DNA from 2 places in the Cobetia sp. 4B genome. Region 1 is predicted to be linked to the other one. Evidence: predicted binding sites of a transcription regulator. Region 1 holds the regulator's gene; the other holds the start of a gene.

Region 1 (7,293 bases):
GCCGACAGGACTTTTGATGACGACGATTGAAAGCCATGGCGACAGCCACCCCGGGTCTGCGCTGAAGCACGAGCCGAGGTTACTTGGTCACTGCATCCTTCAACGACTTGCCGGGTTTGAAGGCAACGGTCTTGCTGGCCGGGATGGTCAGCGGCTTGCCTGTCTGAGGGTTCTTGCCGGTACGCGCCGCACGCTGGCGCACGGTGAATGACCCGAAACCGATCAGTGAGACGTCATTGCCTTTGGCCACGGTATGAGTGATCTCGTCGAGAATCACGTTCAGTACCTGACTGGCCTTGTCCTTGGATAGATCCGCACGCTCGGCGATGGCCGCAGCGAGTTCTGGCTTGCGCATGAAAAGCCCTCCTGGTTTGGCATTCTGCACGGGCGGCCAAGCCGCCGTTTCCATTGTTGTTCTTGCACTTGCTAGCGGTGGCGTATGGCGGCGACGCAATCCGCTCCCGGCAAGCTTTGCCGTATCAAACCTGTCGATGGCAGCATTCTGTCAGACGACGCCCGCTGAGCAGCATGTCTGACGGAGCATTCACTATCGTGCCTGACCGCGCTGGCAGCAAGGGATTTACGACCATCGATCATGGCATCGCCTAGCCTAGCAACGGCGGCGCCTGCCGCGCTAGCTCGACTTTCCTGCGAACGGCGGCGCCTGTCAACGCATATCCAATCAAGCGTTCGTTCATATCCAGTGCACGCGCTTCGAGGTCATCGCCTTCACCGTTGATTTCCCAGCGCGCCACGGCCGAACGCGGCGGATAGGCCACCACCGGCAAGGCCGGTGTCTTGACCAGCACCGGCCACGCCTTCCAGTCGAGCACGCTTGGCTCACCACACAGGTTGGCTGCCAGGGTGCGCGCGGCCATCTGCAGCGGCTGGACATACATGGCATTGACGCCCTCGACACTGGCGCAATCGCCCAGCGCCCAGATATGCGGCTGTGAGGTGGCCAGGTGACGGTCGACACGGATGCCGTCGCCGCCGGCGCTCAGGCCCGCGGCCTGCGCCAGACGAATGCGCGGCGCCAGCCCGGTGGCCAGCAGAACCACGGAGCCCGTCAGGCGACGACCGCTCTGCAGGCGCACCTCGACCGGCGCGACCTGACGCTCGGCCTCCTCGCCTGAGCTGGCGGCGATGGTCTCGACCATCTCGCCCTGGCGACGCGTCACGCCGAGCCCATCCAGCGCCGCGCCCAGACGCTGCCCCAGTGCTTGCGGCAGCAGTCCATCCAGCGGAGTTTCCTCCGGCGCGACCAGCGTGACGCGGTGGCCGGCCGCCGTCAGATCATTGGCGTATTCACAGCCGACCAGTCCGGCACCGACAATCACCACGTGCCCGTCTTCCCCGCGCTCGCGGGCCTTCGACAACGTCGCGCAGAAGGCCGCATAGTCGTCGAGGTCATTGATGCTCTGCACGCGTGAGGCCACTTCCGCGGCGACGGGGAAGGGACGACGCGGCGCGGCGCCGAGTGCCAGCACCAGCTCGTCATAGGCCAGACACTCCTCGCCCAGCCATAGCTGGCGGGCATCACCGTCGATGGCAGTGACGCGTTGATGGGTACGCAGCTCGGCATTCAGCTCGTCCACCAGCGCCACCGGCGCCTGACGCGACAGGTCGGTGGCCGACATCTTCTTGGCGAAGGCGGTGGACAGCATCGGCTTGGCGTAATCGTGGCCGCTGTCCTGGCTGATGAGGATCAGCCGGCTGTCCTTGTCACGCGCACGCAGCGCGCGCGCCAGACCAATGCCCGCCATGCCGGTACCAATGATGACAAGGGTGCGAGGGTCGTGCATGGCACCATCTCCTGAGATCGATCCGAAGGAAGCGCTGATGAAAGAGCGCCAGCAGCGTCCGTCATGAACGCCGATGAATGCGCCCAGCATACCAGCCCGCCAGCAGTGCAGGCATGCCTGAGCGGGAGGCCTTGCCGCCCGGCCATGCTAGACTCGCCATTTCGTCATCCTGACAGGGAATTCACCGTGGTCCGATGCCCAGCAGGCGAGCCTCATCGCGCAGCGCTCACGCCACAGACCTCCACCTGTGAGGCGCCTCATTCGTCAGCCGAGCCCCTATGCCAGCCTGCGCCTCGCTGGCCTTTGCCCACGCGCGTCATGCCCGCTGCTTCGGCGGCGGTGCGCCGTCATTGGCAGCCGGCTGCCGCACTGCAAGGTGTCATGCCGGCCGGCTGGTGGGCGTGGCTCTCCTCGTCGGACTCGCTGACCCAGCGTCTTGCCAGCGCCATGAAGCAGCAGGATGAACGCGATGGCCAGCCCATTCAGGGCCTGCGCGTGCGCCTGCTGCTGCAGGACACCGGCCCCGCGCGGCTGGATGAGGCACGCCTGCTGGGCATCGGCCCACGCCGGCATGTCTGGCGACGCGAAGTGGCGCTCTGTCATGGCGATACGCCATGGGTGATCGCACGCTCGCTGGCGGCGCTGGACCTGGCTCACGGTCATCGCCTCTCGACGCTGGGCGAGCGCTCGCTGGGCCATTGGCTGTTTCGCCAGCCCGACCTGACCCGCAGCGCCATCGATGTCAGCCGCGCCCCGCTGGTGCTTTCGAGCCCCAGGCCGCTGGCCCGCACCACCAGCCTGTGGATGCGCCGCTCGATGTTCTCGCATGGTCGCTTCAAGGTGCTGGTGCAGGAGGGCTTCACGCCGGCCTTCCAGCACGCGCTGCAGCTGGCCTGAGCCTTGCGCCCGACTGGCCTCGTTTCTCTCTTCCCTTGCCCACTACCACCCGCCCAGGAGTCCCGATGACCGCGTCATCCACTTCCGCCGCTTCGCGTCCTTCCAGACTGGCCGACTACCTCGCCCTGACACGGCTGGACCGCCCCATCGGCACCTGGCTGCTGATGTGGCCGACCCTGTGGGCACTGTGGCTGGCGGCAGATGGCATTCCCGAGCGCACGACCCTGCTGATCTTCATCGCCGGGGTCTATCTGATGCGCGCCGCCGGCTGCGTCATCAACGACTACGCCGACCGCCATTGGGACAAGCATGTCGAGCGCACGCGAGACCGGCCGCTGACCTCGGGTCGCATTTCGGAGCGCGAGGCGCTGACGCTGTTCGGGGGGCTGGTCGCGGCCGCCTTCGTGCTGGTGTGCTTCACCAACCTGACCACGGTGCTGCTGTCGATCGTCGCCGTGCTGCTGGCGGCCAGCTATCCGTTCATGAAGCGCTTCCATCATCTGCCCCAGGTGGTGCTGGGCGCCGCCTTCGGCTGGGCGATTCCGATGGCGTTCGCCGCGACGCTGGAGGAGGTACCGACCTACGGCTGGTGGCTGTTCGCGGCCAATCTGATGTGGACGGTGGCCTACGACACCGCCTACGCGATGGTCGATCGCAACGACGACCTCAAGGTGGGCATCAAGTCCACCGCCGTGCTGTTCGGGCGTGCCGACAAGCTGATGATCGGCCTGTTGCAGCTGGGCATGCTGGCGGTGCTGATCGGCATCGGCCTGCAGCTGGCGCTGGGCATCTTCTACTGGCTGGGGCTGGCCGCCGCCGCCGTCACCTTCGTCTGGCAGCAACGTCTGATCCGTGAGCGTGAGCGTGCGCCCTGCTTCCAGGCCTTCCTCAACAATCATTGGACAGGTCTGCTGATCTTCGCCGGTATCGCCCTGGCGACCTGGCCGATGAGCTGACTCCTGCATAAACATTAGTATTATTTAATTTAAAGCGACCTCTGCCCTCTGTTGCTCCCCAGCCCACGGTTCATGCCTGCCTGCCGCGCCTCCAAGGCGGCTGGCAGGCTTGCGTGCAAGCTGCCATGCTGGCAGTTGTCATCTCGTTGTCATATAAGCGGGTTGTAATCGTCATCGACTTGTCATTCTGGCGCGTGCGCCGACTGCTGCATGGGATCTAGCGATGAGCTCCAAGACCGTACTGATTGTCGACGATGAATCCTCGATTCGCGAGATGATCGCCGTTGCCCTCGAAATGGCGGATTACCGCGTGCTGGAGGCAGACAATGCCCAGGACGCCCACGCCATTGTCGTCGATGAAAAGCCCGATCTGCTGTTGCTGGACTGGATGATGCCGGGCACCAGTGGCCTGGAGCTCGCGCGGCGCCTCAAGCGTGACGAGACCACCTCGGAGCTGCCGATCATCCTGTTGACCGCCAAGGGCGAGGAAGACAACAAGATTCAAGGCCTGGAAGCCGGGGCCGACGACTACATCACCAAGCCCTTCTCGCCGCGCGAGCTGGTCGCCCGTCTCAAGGCCGTGCTGCGTCGCACCACTCCCAAGGGAGTCGAGGAGGCGGTGGAAGTCGAGGGCCTGATGCTCGACCCGGCCAGCCACCGCGTCACCGCCCACGGCAACTCGCTGGATGTCGGCCCGACCGAATATCGCCTGCTGCAGTTCTTCATGACGCATCAGGAGCGTGCCTACACGCGCAGCCAGCTGCTCGACCAGGTATGGGGCGGCAACGTCTATGTCGAGGAGCGCACCGTGGACGTGCACATCCGTCGCCTGCGCAAGGCGCTGGGCACAGGCCATCAGCATCTGATCCAGACCGTCCGCGGCACCGGTTACCGCTTCAGCGCTCAGGCCTGAGGGATTCATGCGCTATTGGACCAACGAGCTATGGCGCCTCGGCTACCTTGCCGGTGGCTTCGGCCTGATCGGTGGCCTGCTGGGCCATCTGGGCTGGGGCCTGGCGCTGGGCCTTTCGCTGTATCTGTTCGTCCATCTCAAGCACTTGAAGAGCCTCTACACCTGGCTGATCACCAATCCCCATGAAGAGCCGCCTCCCGGCGATGGCGTCTGGGGAGACCTGCTCGATCGTCTCTACCGCTACCAGAAGGGCCAGCGTCAGGCTCAGGAGCGACTGCGCAGCATCCTCAACCGTATCCAGGAATCCTCCGAGGCCATGCGCGACGGCCTGGTGATGCTGGACAACCACGGTGACATGGAATGGTGGAACAGCGCTGCCGAGCAGCTGGTCGGTCTCAAGGCCAGCCACGACCGTGGCCAGCACATCACCAACTATCTGCGTGACCCCGTCTTCATCGACTACTTCAATCGGCTGGCCTACCGCGAGCCGCTGACACTCCAGTCGCCGCTGTCTGACAACCTGACGCTGCAGATCTCCATCACCCTGTTCGGTGACAACGAGCGTCTGGTCATGCTGCGTGACGTCACCCGCCTCTATCGTCTTGAAGAGATGCGCCGCGACTTCGTGGCCAATGTCTCCCATGAGCTGCGCACGCCGCTGACGGTACTGGCCGGCTATCTCGAGACCTACTCCGATTACGCCGATGACCTGCCACCGCGCTGGCAGCGTGGACTGGGCCAGATGCAGAGCCAGACCGACCGCATGCAGCACCTGGTCGAGGACCTGCTGACCCTGTCACGCCTGGAAACCGACGAGCTGTCCGACAATGGTCGCTGCATCGACATGAGCGCCCTGCTCGGCCATATCCGCGACGACGCCGAAGGCCTGTCCCAGGGGCGCCACACCTTCTCCATCGAGGCCGATGCCTGCCTGTCTCTGCGCGGTGAGGAGCAGGAGCTGCGCAGCGCGATCTCGAATCTGGTCTTCAATGCGGTGCGCTACACCCCCGAAGACTGTCACATCACCCTGCGCTGGAAGGCGGATGACCAGGGCCTGCTGGTCGAGGTGGAAGATGACGGGGACGGCATCGACCCGGTCCACCTGCCGCGCCTGACCGAGCGCTTCTACCGCATCGACAAGGGCCGCAGCACCGCCACGGGAGGCACCGGCCTCGGGCTTGCCATCGTCAAGCATGTGCTGATTCGCCATCAGGGCCATCTGGAGATCGACAGCCACCCCGGCGAGGGCGCGCGCTTCCGCTGTCACTTCCCCGACGAGCGTGCCTGTCAGGCGAGCGCTCCCCAGGCCAGCAGTGCGCTAGCCCAGTGATGGGCTGATTCCGTGATGATCTGACCCGGACGCCAGCCCAACGCAGAACGCCCCGCAGCCACCTCGAAAGGAGGCGTCTGCGGGGCGTTTCGTTTGGTCAATCAGACGACGCTGCGGCTATTTCAGCGACGTGCCAACTTAGCGACGAATCAGTTCAGCGACAAGCCAGCTCTGCGACAGGCTGTCTCAACGACGCGGTGCCGGCAACTGACGGTAGTGGCTCTGCCACATCAGTACCGCCCCGGCGACGGCGCCCGGGATGAACAGCAGATTGGCCAGCGGCACCAGCGTCATGACGAACACCGCGGCGCCGAAGGTCAGTGAGGGCCACCAGCGCGCCTTGAGGCGCTGCTTCATGTCACCGAAGCTGACCTGATGGTTGTCCATCGGGTAGTCGAGGTACTGGATCGACATGCTCCAGGCCGAGAACAGTCCCCACAACAGCGGCGAGAGCAGGTTCAGGCCCGGGATGAAGCCGATGATGAACAGCGCGATCATGCGCGGGATGAAGTAGCCCAGCTTGGCCATTTCACGCCCCAGCGAGTCGACGCCGATCTTCATCAGGCCACGATCATCGTCGATCAGGGTGCCATCCAGACGATGCTCGACCTTCTCGGCCAGAATGCCGTAGAAGGGCGCGGCGATCAGGTTGGTCACCAGGCTGAAGGTGAAGAACACCACCAGCAACAGACTCACCACCAGCACCGGCCAGATCAACCAGCTGAGCCAGTCCAGCCACGCCGGAACCTTGAGCATCCAGTAATCGATCCAGCCACCGAACTGGTTGAACAACACCCACAGCGTGATGCTGTAGAGCACCAGGTTGATCGCCAGCGGTACGAATACGAAGCGGCGCAGCCCGGGGGTATAGACCATGCGGGTCCCGCGGACCAGCGCCGATACGGCATCAATCATGCGACGTCCTCGTCATCTCAAAAGAACCGGCCAGCCAGCGGGCTGGCCGGAGCCACACCCTAGCACTCCCGCCTGCGCGGCGCAGCTGTCGGCCGCCTGACACCGCTCGCGCTCCCACGACGCAATCGCCCCGCGACCTGCCGGTAAGCAGGAGCGGGGCGAAAGACGCTACACAGGGGCAGGGAAGCGCGTCAGCTCACTTCTTGTCCAGGTCCTGCGGCTTCAGGTCATGGGTATCGGTGTGACGCACATCCACGCCCTTGACCAGGAAGATGACGTACTCGGCCAGGTTGTCGGCGTGGTCACCGATGCGCTCCAGCGCACGCAGAATCCACATCACGTTGAGCACCGGCGTGATCTGACGCGCATCTTCCATCATGAAAGTCATCAGCGAGCGCATCGCGCTCTGATATTCCAGATCCACCGAGGCGTCTTCACGCAGCACCTTGAGGGCAAGGTCGGTATCGAAGCGCGCGA
Region 2 (7,293 bases), 370 kb from region 1:
ACCATCACGGGAGCGGACCACCCGACCCGGAGAGCATTTCTTGAGCCAACGTACCCCGCGCCAGTTTCCTGCGACTCGTATGCGCCGTATGCGCAAGGACGACTTCTCTCGCCGCCTGATGCGTGAAAATCAGCTGACGGCCGATGATCTGATCCTGCCGGTCTTCGTTCTCGAAGGCTCCCAGCGTCGTGAAGCCGTGCCCAGCATGCCGGGCGTCGAGCGCCTCTCCATCGACCTCATGGTCGAAGAATGCCGCGCCGTCCACGCTCTGGGCGTGCCGGCCATCGCGCTCTTCCCGGTAGTCGATGCCGAGGCCAAGACGCTGTATGCCGAAGAATCCTACAATGCCAACGGCCTGGTGCAGCGTTGCGTGCGCGCCTTGAAGGAAGCGCTGCCGGAGCTGGGCGTCATCACGGATGTCGCGCTCGACCCCTACACCGTTCACGGTCAGGACGGCATCCTCGACGAAGACGGCTACGTGCTCAACGACCGCACCGTCGAGACCTTGATCAAGCAGGCGCTGTCACACGCGGAAGCCGGTGCCGATGTCATCGCGCCCTCCGACATGATGGACGGCCGCATCGGCTCCATCCGCGCCATGCTGGAACAGGAAGGCCTGATCAACACGCGCATCATGGCCTACTCGGCCAAGTACGCCTCCAACTACTACGGCCCGTTCCGTGACGCGGTCGGTTCGAGCGGCAATCTGGGCAAGGCCGACAAGCAGACCTACCAGATGGACCCCGCCAACAGCGATGAAGCGCTGCACGAAGTGGCCATGGATATCACCGAAGGTGCGGACATGGTGATGGTCAAGCCGGGCATGCCCTATCTTGATGTGGTAACGCGTGTGAAGCGCGAGCTGGAAGTGCCGACCTTCGCCTATCAGGTCAGCGGTGAGTACGCCATGCACATGGCGGCTTTCCAAAACGGTTGGCTGGATGCCGACAAGGTCATTCTCGAGTCGCTGATGTGCTTCAAGCGTGCGGGTGCCGACGGCATCCTCACCTATTTTGCTCGCCAGGCGGCCGAATTGCTGGCGCAGAAAAACCGCCTTTGACAACCCCGGCCATTGCGGATGCGGCTGACCGGGATCATGGAGTTGATGATGGAACAGACGCCCAAGCAAGACACCGACAACAACACGGCGACCCTGCCGGAAGTCGCTGACAGTCGCGACAAGGATGCTGCCCCCAAGGCAGCATCCACCCCACGGGAAGGCGAGATCGAGCTGGCGGCGGATGAGCCGCCGGCTCAGGAACCGCTGCCCCTGCGCGTCAACCGGACGCGTACCGGTATCCATGCCAAGGCCACCCCCTCCCCCGAGGCTGATCTCGCTGATCCGGCGCTGTACTTCAATCGCGAGCTGTCCAACCTGCAGTTCAACATCCGCGTACTCGAGCAGGCCAAGGATACCTCGCATCCGCTGCTCAACCGCTTGATGTTCCTGCTGATCTTCACGTCCAACATGGACGAGTTCTTCGAGATTCGCGTGGCGGGTCTCAAGCATCAGATCGCCTTCGATCGCACCGACCCCGGCTGTGACGGCATGCTGCCGAGCAAGGTGCTCGATGAGGTGTCCCGCATCACGCATGAGCAGGTCGAACGCCAGTACCGCATGCTCAACGAGGACCTGATCCCCGCGCTGGAAGAGCAGCACATCCGCTTCCGTCGCCGCAATCAGTGGAACGATGCCCAGAAGGCCTGGGTGCGCGATTACTTCGAGGAAGAGATCCAGCCGGTCATCAGCCCGATCGGTCTCGACCCGTCGCACCCATTCCCGCGCCTGGTCAACAAGAGCCTCAACTTCATCGTCGAGCTGGAAGGCAAGGATGCCTTCGGTCGTGAAGGTGGCCTGGCCATCCTGCCGGCCCCGCGCTCGCTGCCGCGTCTGATCCGCATCCCGGATGGCCTCGTCGAGCCGGGGTATACCGAATACGTCTTCCTGTCCTCGATGATCCACGCTCACGCCCAGGAGCTGTTCCCGGGCATGAAGATCAAGGGCTGCTATCAGTTCCGCCTGACCCGCAACGCCGACCTCTCGGTAGATGCCGAGGATGTCTCCGACCTGGCCTCCGCGCTGCGCGGCGAGCTGCTGGCACGCCGCTACGGCGACGGGGTGCGTCTCGAGGTGGCCGACAACTGCCCGGAAGCGCTCTACACCTTCCTGCTCAAGCAGTTCGATCTGGAAACGCGTGACCTCTATCAGGTCAAGGGCCCGGTCAACCTCAACCGCCTGATGGAAGTCATCGGCGACGTCGGCCGCGAGGACCTGCTCTACGCCCCGTTCACCCCGGGCATTCCCAAGGCGCTCAAGGGCGACAACAGCCTGTTCGATGCGATCCGTCGCGAGGACATCCTGCTGCATCACCCCTTCCAGTCCTTCTCCCCGGTCGAGAACCTGCTCGCCGAGGCGGCGCGTGACCCGAACGTGCTGGCCATCAAGCAGACCCTCTATCGCACCGGCGCCGACTCCAACATCGTCTCCTCGCTGGTGGAAGCCGCACGTCAGGGCAAGGAGATCACCGTGGTGATCGAGCTGCGGGCGCGCTTCGACGAGGCCGACAACCTGCAGCTGGCCTCACGCCTGCAGGAAGCCGGCGCCATCGTCATCTACGGCGTGATGGCCTACAAGACCCACGCCAAGATGTTGCATATCGTGCGACGTGAACACGGCGAGCTGCGTCACTACGCGCACCTGGGCACCGGTAACTACCATGCCAAGACGGCACGCCTGTATACCGATTACAGCCTGCTGACCGCCAACGAGACGCTATGCGAGGACGTCCACAAGGTCTTCCAGCAGCTGACCGGCATGGGCAAGCAGCGCAATATCGAGAAGCTGCTGCACGCGCCCTTCACGCTGCATGAGCGCATGGTGGAGATGATCGACCGTGAAGCGCGCAACGCCGAGAAAGGCAAGCGCGCCCACATCATCATCAAATGCAATTCACTGACCGAGCCCAAGCTGATTCGCGCCCTCTACCGCGCCTCGCGTGCTGGCGTGCAGTGTGACCTGATCATCCGCGGCGTCTGCTGTCTGCGCCCGGGCGTGCCGGGGATTTCCGACAACATCCGCGTACGCTCGGTGATCGGTCGCTTCCTCGAACACACGCGCACCTTCCACTTCCACAATGCCGGTCAGCCGGAAACCTGGTGCTCCAGCGCGGATTACATGGAGCGCAACATGTTCCACCGCGTCGAGACCTGCTTCCCGCTGCTCGACAAGAAGCTGGCCCAGCGTATCCGCAAGGACCTGGACACCTATCTGGTCGACAACTGCCAGAGCTGGCGTCTGGAAAGCGATGGCCACTACACCCAGCTGGATGCCGGCGACGCGGAACCGATCAGCGTGCAGGAAACCCTGCTGTTCGCCTACGCCGCCAAGGCCTGATCGCGCTCGACGAGGTCAGGACAGAACAAAGCTCATGAACTCTCGGCCCTCACGCTTGCGTGGGGGCCGTTGTCGTTGGCCCTCCCCACCCGCTTGATCGACCAAGCGCCCTCAAGCGAAGCGGGGCCAGGTTCAGGCGCATGAAAAAGCCCCCGTATCCTCGATACGGGGGCTTCGCGTTCACACCTGACGCGCGGCTTTCATCAGACGCCGATCTGGCCGCCATCTTCGCGCTGGATGACCACGGTCGCGGCGCGGGCACGCACACTGCCGTCGGTCTCGGCGGTGGCATCATCGCTCTGCGGCCAGTTGGCCGGGTGCTGGATGTTGATGAACATCGCGGTCTTGTCCGGGGCGGTGAAGATCCCGGTGACTTCACAACCGTTCGGGCCCACCGCGAAGCGCTTGAGCTGCGCCTGGTTGTCGGCACCGATCACGGCCGCATCTCCCTCGGCCTGCTCGAGACCTGCCGGCACGACCGCCAGCAGCTGGTCATTGGTGACCTCGGTGATACCTTCGTAGCCGTTGTCGGTCTGGATCCACAGGATGCTGTCCTGACCTTCGCGGCCGTCGAAGTAGAGGCCATCGGGACTGGCGAACTCGTTCATCTCGGTCAGGCCGGACAGGTTGTCGGCATCGCTGGCCGCTGCGCCGAACACGAAGATCTCCCAATCGAAGGCCTTGTGATCGCCCGCTTCACGCCAGCGGATGATCTGACCCGCCTCGTTGTTGCCACGCGGATTGGCCGCGTTGGTCGGCGCCGTCTTGTAACCGACACCCGGCTCCTCGATGGCGGTGCCATCGTTGGTGAAGGCGGCGTCAGTGCCTTCCTCGGTGCGCTTGGAGTTGTTGGTCAGCGTCATGTAGACCTCACCGGACACCGGGTCCACCGCACCCCACTCCGGGCGGTCCATCGGGGTCGCGCCCATCAGGTCAGCCGCATCGGTGGTGTGGATGATGATGCCAGCCAGATCATCGGCCGCCAGCCCCAGTGCCTCGGCCAGGGTGCGGCCATCCTTGGTCACGGCGTCCGGGGTCAGCTTGAGCCACATGCCGGTGCCATCGGCGGAGAACTGGGCGACATACAGCGTGCCCTTGTCCAGGTACTTGTCGCCGATCGCCAGGCGGTCCTTGAAGTCACCGGCGCCACGGGCATCAGCGGCGTCCCACTTGGCGTCCGACACGAACTTGTAGATGTACTCGTTGCGCGAATCGTGACCGGAGTAGAAGACCACCGGCTCACCCTCGACCAGCTTGCCCGGCCAGCAACCTTCGTGACGGAAGCGGCCAAGCGCGGTGCGCTTGATGGCCTGCTCGCCGGTGTAGGGGTCGATCTCGACGATATAGCCGAAGGTCCGCGGTTCGTTGCGGTAATCCTTGTCGGCGCTGTCTGCCGTCGGCGTGTTGTCGAAACGCGCGAACTCGCCATCGACTTCACTGGCATCCCCGGCGGCGGTTTCCCAGCCATAGCGGCCACGCTCGGTCTCGATGCCGATGCGGTTGTCATCGAGCTGACGATCGCTGCGCTTGACGAAGTAACCCGGCCAGTTCTCTTCGCAGGTCAGGTAGGTGCCCCACGGGGTGTAGCCGTTGGCGCAGTTGTTGTTGGTACCACGGGTGCGCATGCCATCCGGCGAGAAGGCCGTCTTGACGTAATCGCTGCCCGCTACCGGGCCGCTCAGCTTCATTTCGCTGGCGCTGGTGTAGCGGCGGTTGTAGCGCGAATCGCCTACCACTTCCCACTTGCCGTTGCTGGCCTTCTTGACCTCGACGATGGTCACGCCGTGGGCATTGATCTCGGTGCGCACTTCATCGGCCGGACGCTTGCCGGAATCCGCATTGGTCGCGCCACCCTTGGGTGCCCACAGAGCATCCTGATCGATGTATTCGTTGTTCATGACCAGCAGGAAGTTGCTGGAGGCCGTGTCGTCACTCAAGGCGAAGTTGTGCATGCCATCGTGATGCATGCCGACTGTGTTGAGCTGGATCTCCGGCGTCATCGCCAAATCCTTGCTCCACTTGGGTGCCTTGGCATTGAGCGGCGTGCCCCACGGCGCCAGCACCTGTGCGGTATACCCCTTGGGAACCACGACTGCATCCGTGCGTGAACCCTTGATCGATTCGAAGGCCAGTGCCAGAGCCGTCTTCTCGCCCGCAGCATTGCTGGCGGCGTTGGCCGTGGTGCTCAGCCCCGCAAGACCGAAACCACCCAGCATGCTGGCAGCCGCCATGCCCAGGCCACCCTGCAGGACACGACGACGCGAGATGTGTCGTTCGATGACGGATGAGAACGTCTCGTTGCTGCTGGGATTAAGCAGGCGATGGTCTTCGATTTCCTTGCTCATGTCGCTTCCCCGTAGTCAGGTTTCGGGTTGTTCTGTTCAGGCATGCCCCTTGAGGGCATGCCGAAGGCAACAAGAGTGATACGCGAGCCCGATGACAATTCCGTGACGAACGGGCAACAAAGGCAAGAGACGACAGCGCCCAACGGCCTTTCGACCGTTGGGCGCTGGGGACTTCAGGACAAGCCGACAAATTCAGCAAACATCAGGCAAGCGCGACGTCATCCTCCCATCGAGGCGCGAGTCTGGCGTTTGATCTCAGGCCTCGCGCAAGCGCTCGGCGGCCAGGCTCAGCAGGTGCTCGGTGGTTTCCCAGCCAAGGCATGCATCGGTGACTGACACGCCATGACGCAGCTGGGAGAGCTTCTCCGCTGCCGGCAAGGTCTGCTTGCCTTCATTGAGGTGGCTCTCGAGCATCACGCCGATCAAGGCATCATCCCCCGCCAGGCGCTGAGAGAGCACATCCAGCATCACTTCGCTCTGGCGGCGGTGGTCCTTGCGGGAATTGGCGTGGCTGCAATCGACCATCAGGCGCGGCGTCAGGCCAGCGCCTTCCAGCTCACGTCGGCAGGCGGCCACCGAGGCGGCGTCATAGTTGGGCTGGCCATGGCCGCCGCGCAGCACCACATGGGTATGCGGGTTGCCCGCGGTCTCGATCAGCGCCGGACGCCCGCTGTCATCCATGCCGAAGTGGCGATGCCCATGCGCCGCCGCCCCGATGGCCTGCACGGCGACCTCGACGCCTCCGTCAGTGCCGTTCTTGAAGCCCACCGCACAGCCGAGGCCGGAGGCCATCTCGCGATGGATCTGCGACTCGGTGGTGCGGGCGCCGATGGCGGCCCAGCCGAGCAGGTCTTCCAGGTAGGCGGCGGTCAGCGGCTGCAGCAGCTCCGTCGCCACCGGCAGGCCCAGCTGGTTGATCTCGCGCATCAGCTCGCGTGCCTGACGCAGGCCGGTAGCCATGTCATCGCTGCCATCCAGATGCGGATCATAGGCCAGCCCCTTCCAACCCACCGTGGTGCGCGGCTTCTCGACATAGACACGCATCACCAGCTTGAGGCGATCACGCACCTGCGGCTCGATCACCGCCAGGCGCTGGGCGTACTCACGCGCGGCCTTGAGGTCATGGATGGAGCACGGCCCCACCACCACCAGCAGACGATCATCGTCGCCGGCGAGAATGGCATTGATCTCATCGCGATGCTGGCGAATCTGGCCGGCCAGGGCGGCGTCCACCGGCAGCTGCTCGCGCAATTCGCTGGCGCTGGGCAGGGCTTCACGACTGATGCGTCCGGGTGTGGTCGGTGTCTGGGCGGCATCAGAGCGGGTCACGGTGGCGTTCTCGGCAGTCAAGGGGTCAACAGTGGCGTCGGCAGTGTGCGGGTTGGCGGTCAACACGCGTTCAAGGCTGGCGTTCATGGTCTTCTCTCCTGTGATGAAGCCTTGGCTCCATCACGCAATATTCATTCTGACAGACAGGGACTTCGCGAATCGTCACCCCGGTGTTGCTCGCCCTGCCCCGCGGTGACAGCGGAAAGAGGCAGGACGCCGCTAAAT

The links. Region 1 encodes PhoB, which activates phosphate uptake and scavenging genes when phosphate is short. Its sites were predicted from a motif close to TGTCATANNNNTGTCANA; they were not measured.
Region 2: the regulator PhoB is predicted to act here: its motif matches at 5,830-5,847, upstream of H2O77_RS15865 (PhoX family phosphatase).

Annotation. Positions count from the first base shown of each region.
Region 1 is NZ_CP059843.1:4,243,944-4,251,236, forward strand. Features, by position in the region: gene H2O77_RS17450 (HU family DNA-binding protein) at 80-355, opposite strand; gene H2O77_RS17455 (FAD-dependent oxidoreductase) at 606-1,805, opposite strand; gene H2O77_RS17460 (chorismate lyase) at 2,124-2,702, shown strand; gene ubiA (4-hydroxybenzoate octaprenyltransferase) at 2,768-3,658, shown strand; gene phoB (phosphate regulon transcriptional regulator PhoB) at 3,882-4,571, shown strand; gene phoR (phosphate regulon sensor histidine kinase PhoR) at 4,579-5,901, shown strand; gene cysZ (sulfate transporter CysZ) at 6,088-6,816, opposite strand; gene phoU (phosphate signaling complex protein PhoU) at 7,013-7,293, opposite strand, start outside.
Region 2 is NZ_CP059843.1:3,875,019-3,882,311, forward strand. Features, by position in the region: gene hemB (porphobilinogen synthase) at 41-1,060, shown strand; gene ppk1 (polyphosphate kinase 1) at 1,109-3,394, shown strand; gene H2O77_RS15865 (PhoX family phosphatase) at 3,598-5,739, opposite strand; gene H2O77_RS15870 (3-deoxy-7-phosphoheptulonate synthase) at 5,995-7,155, opposite strand.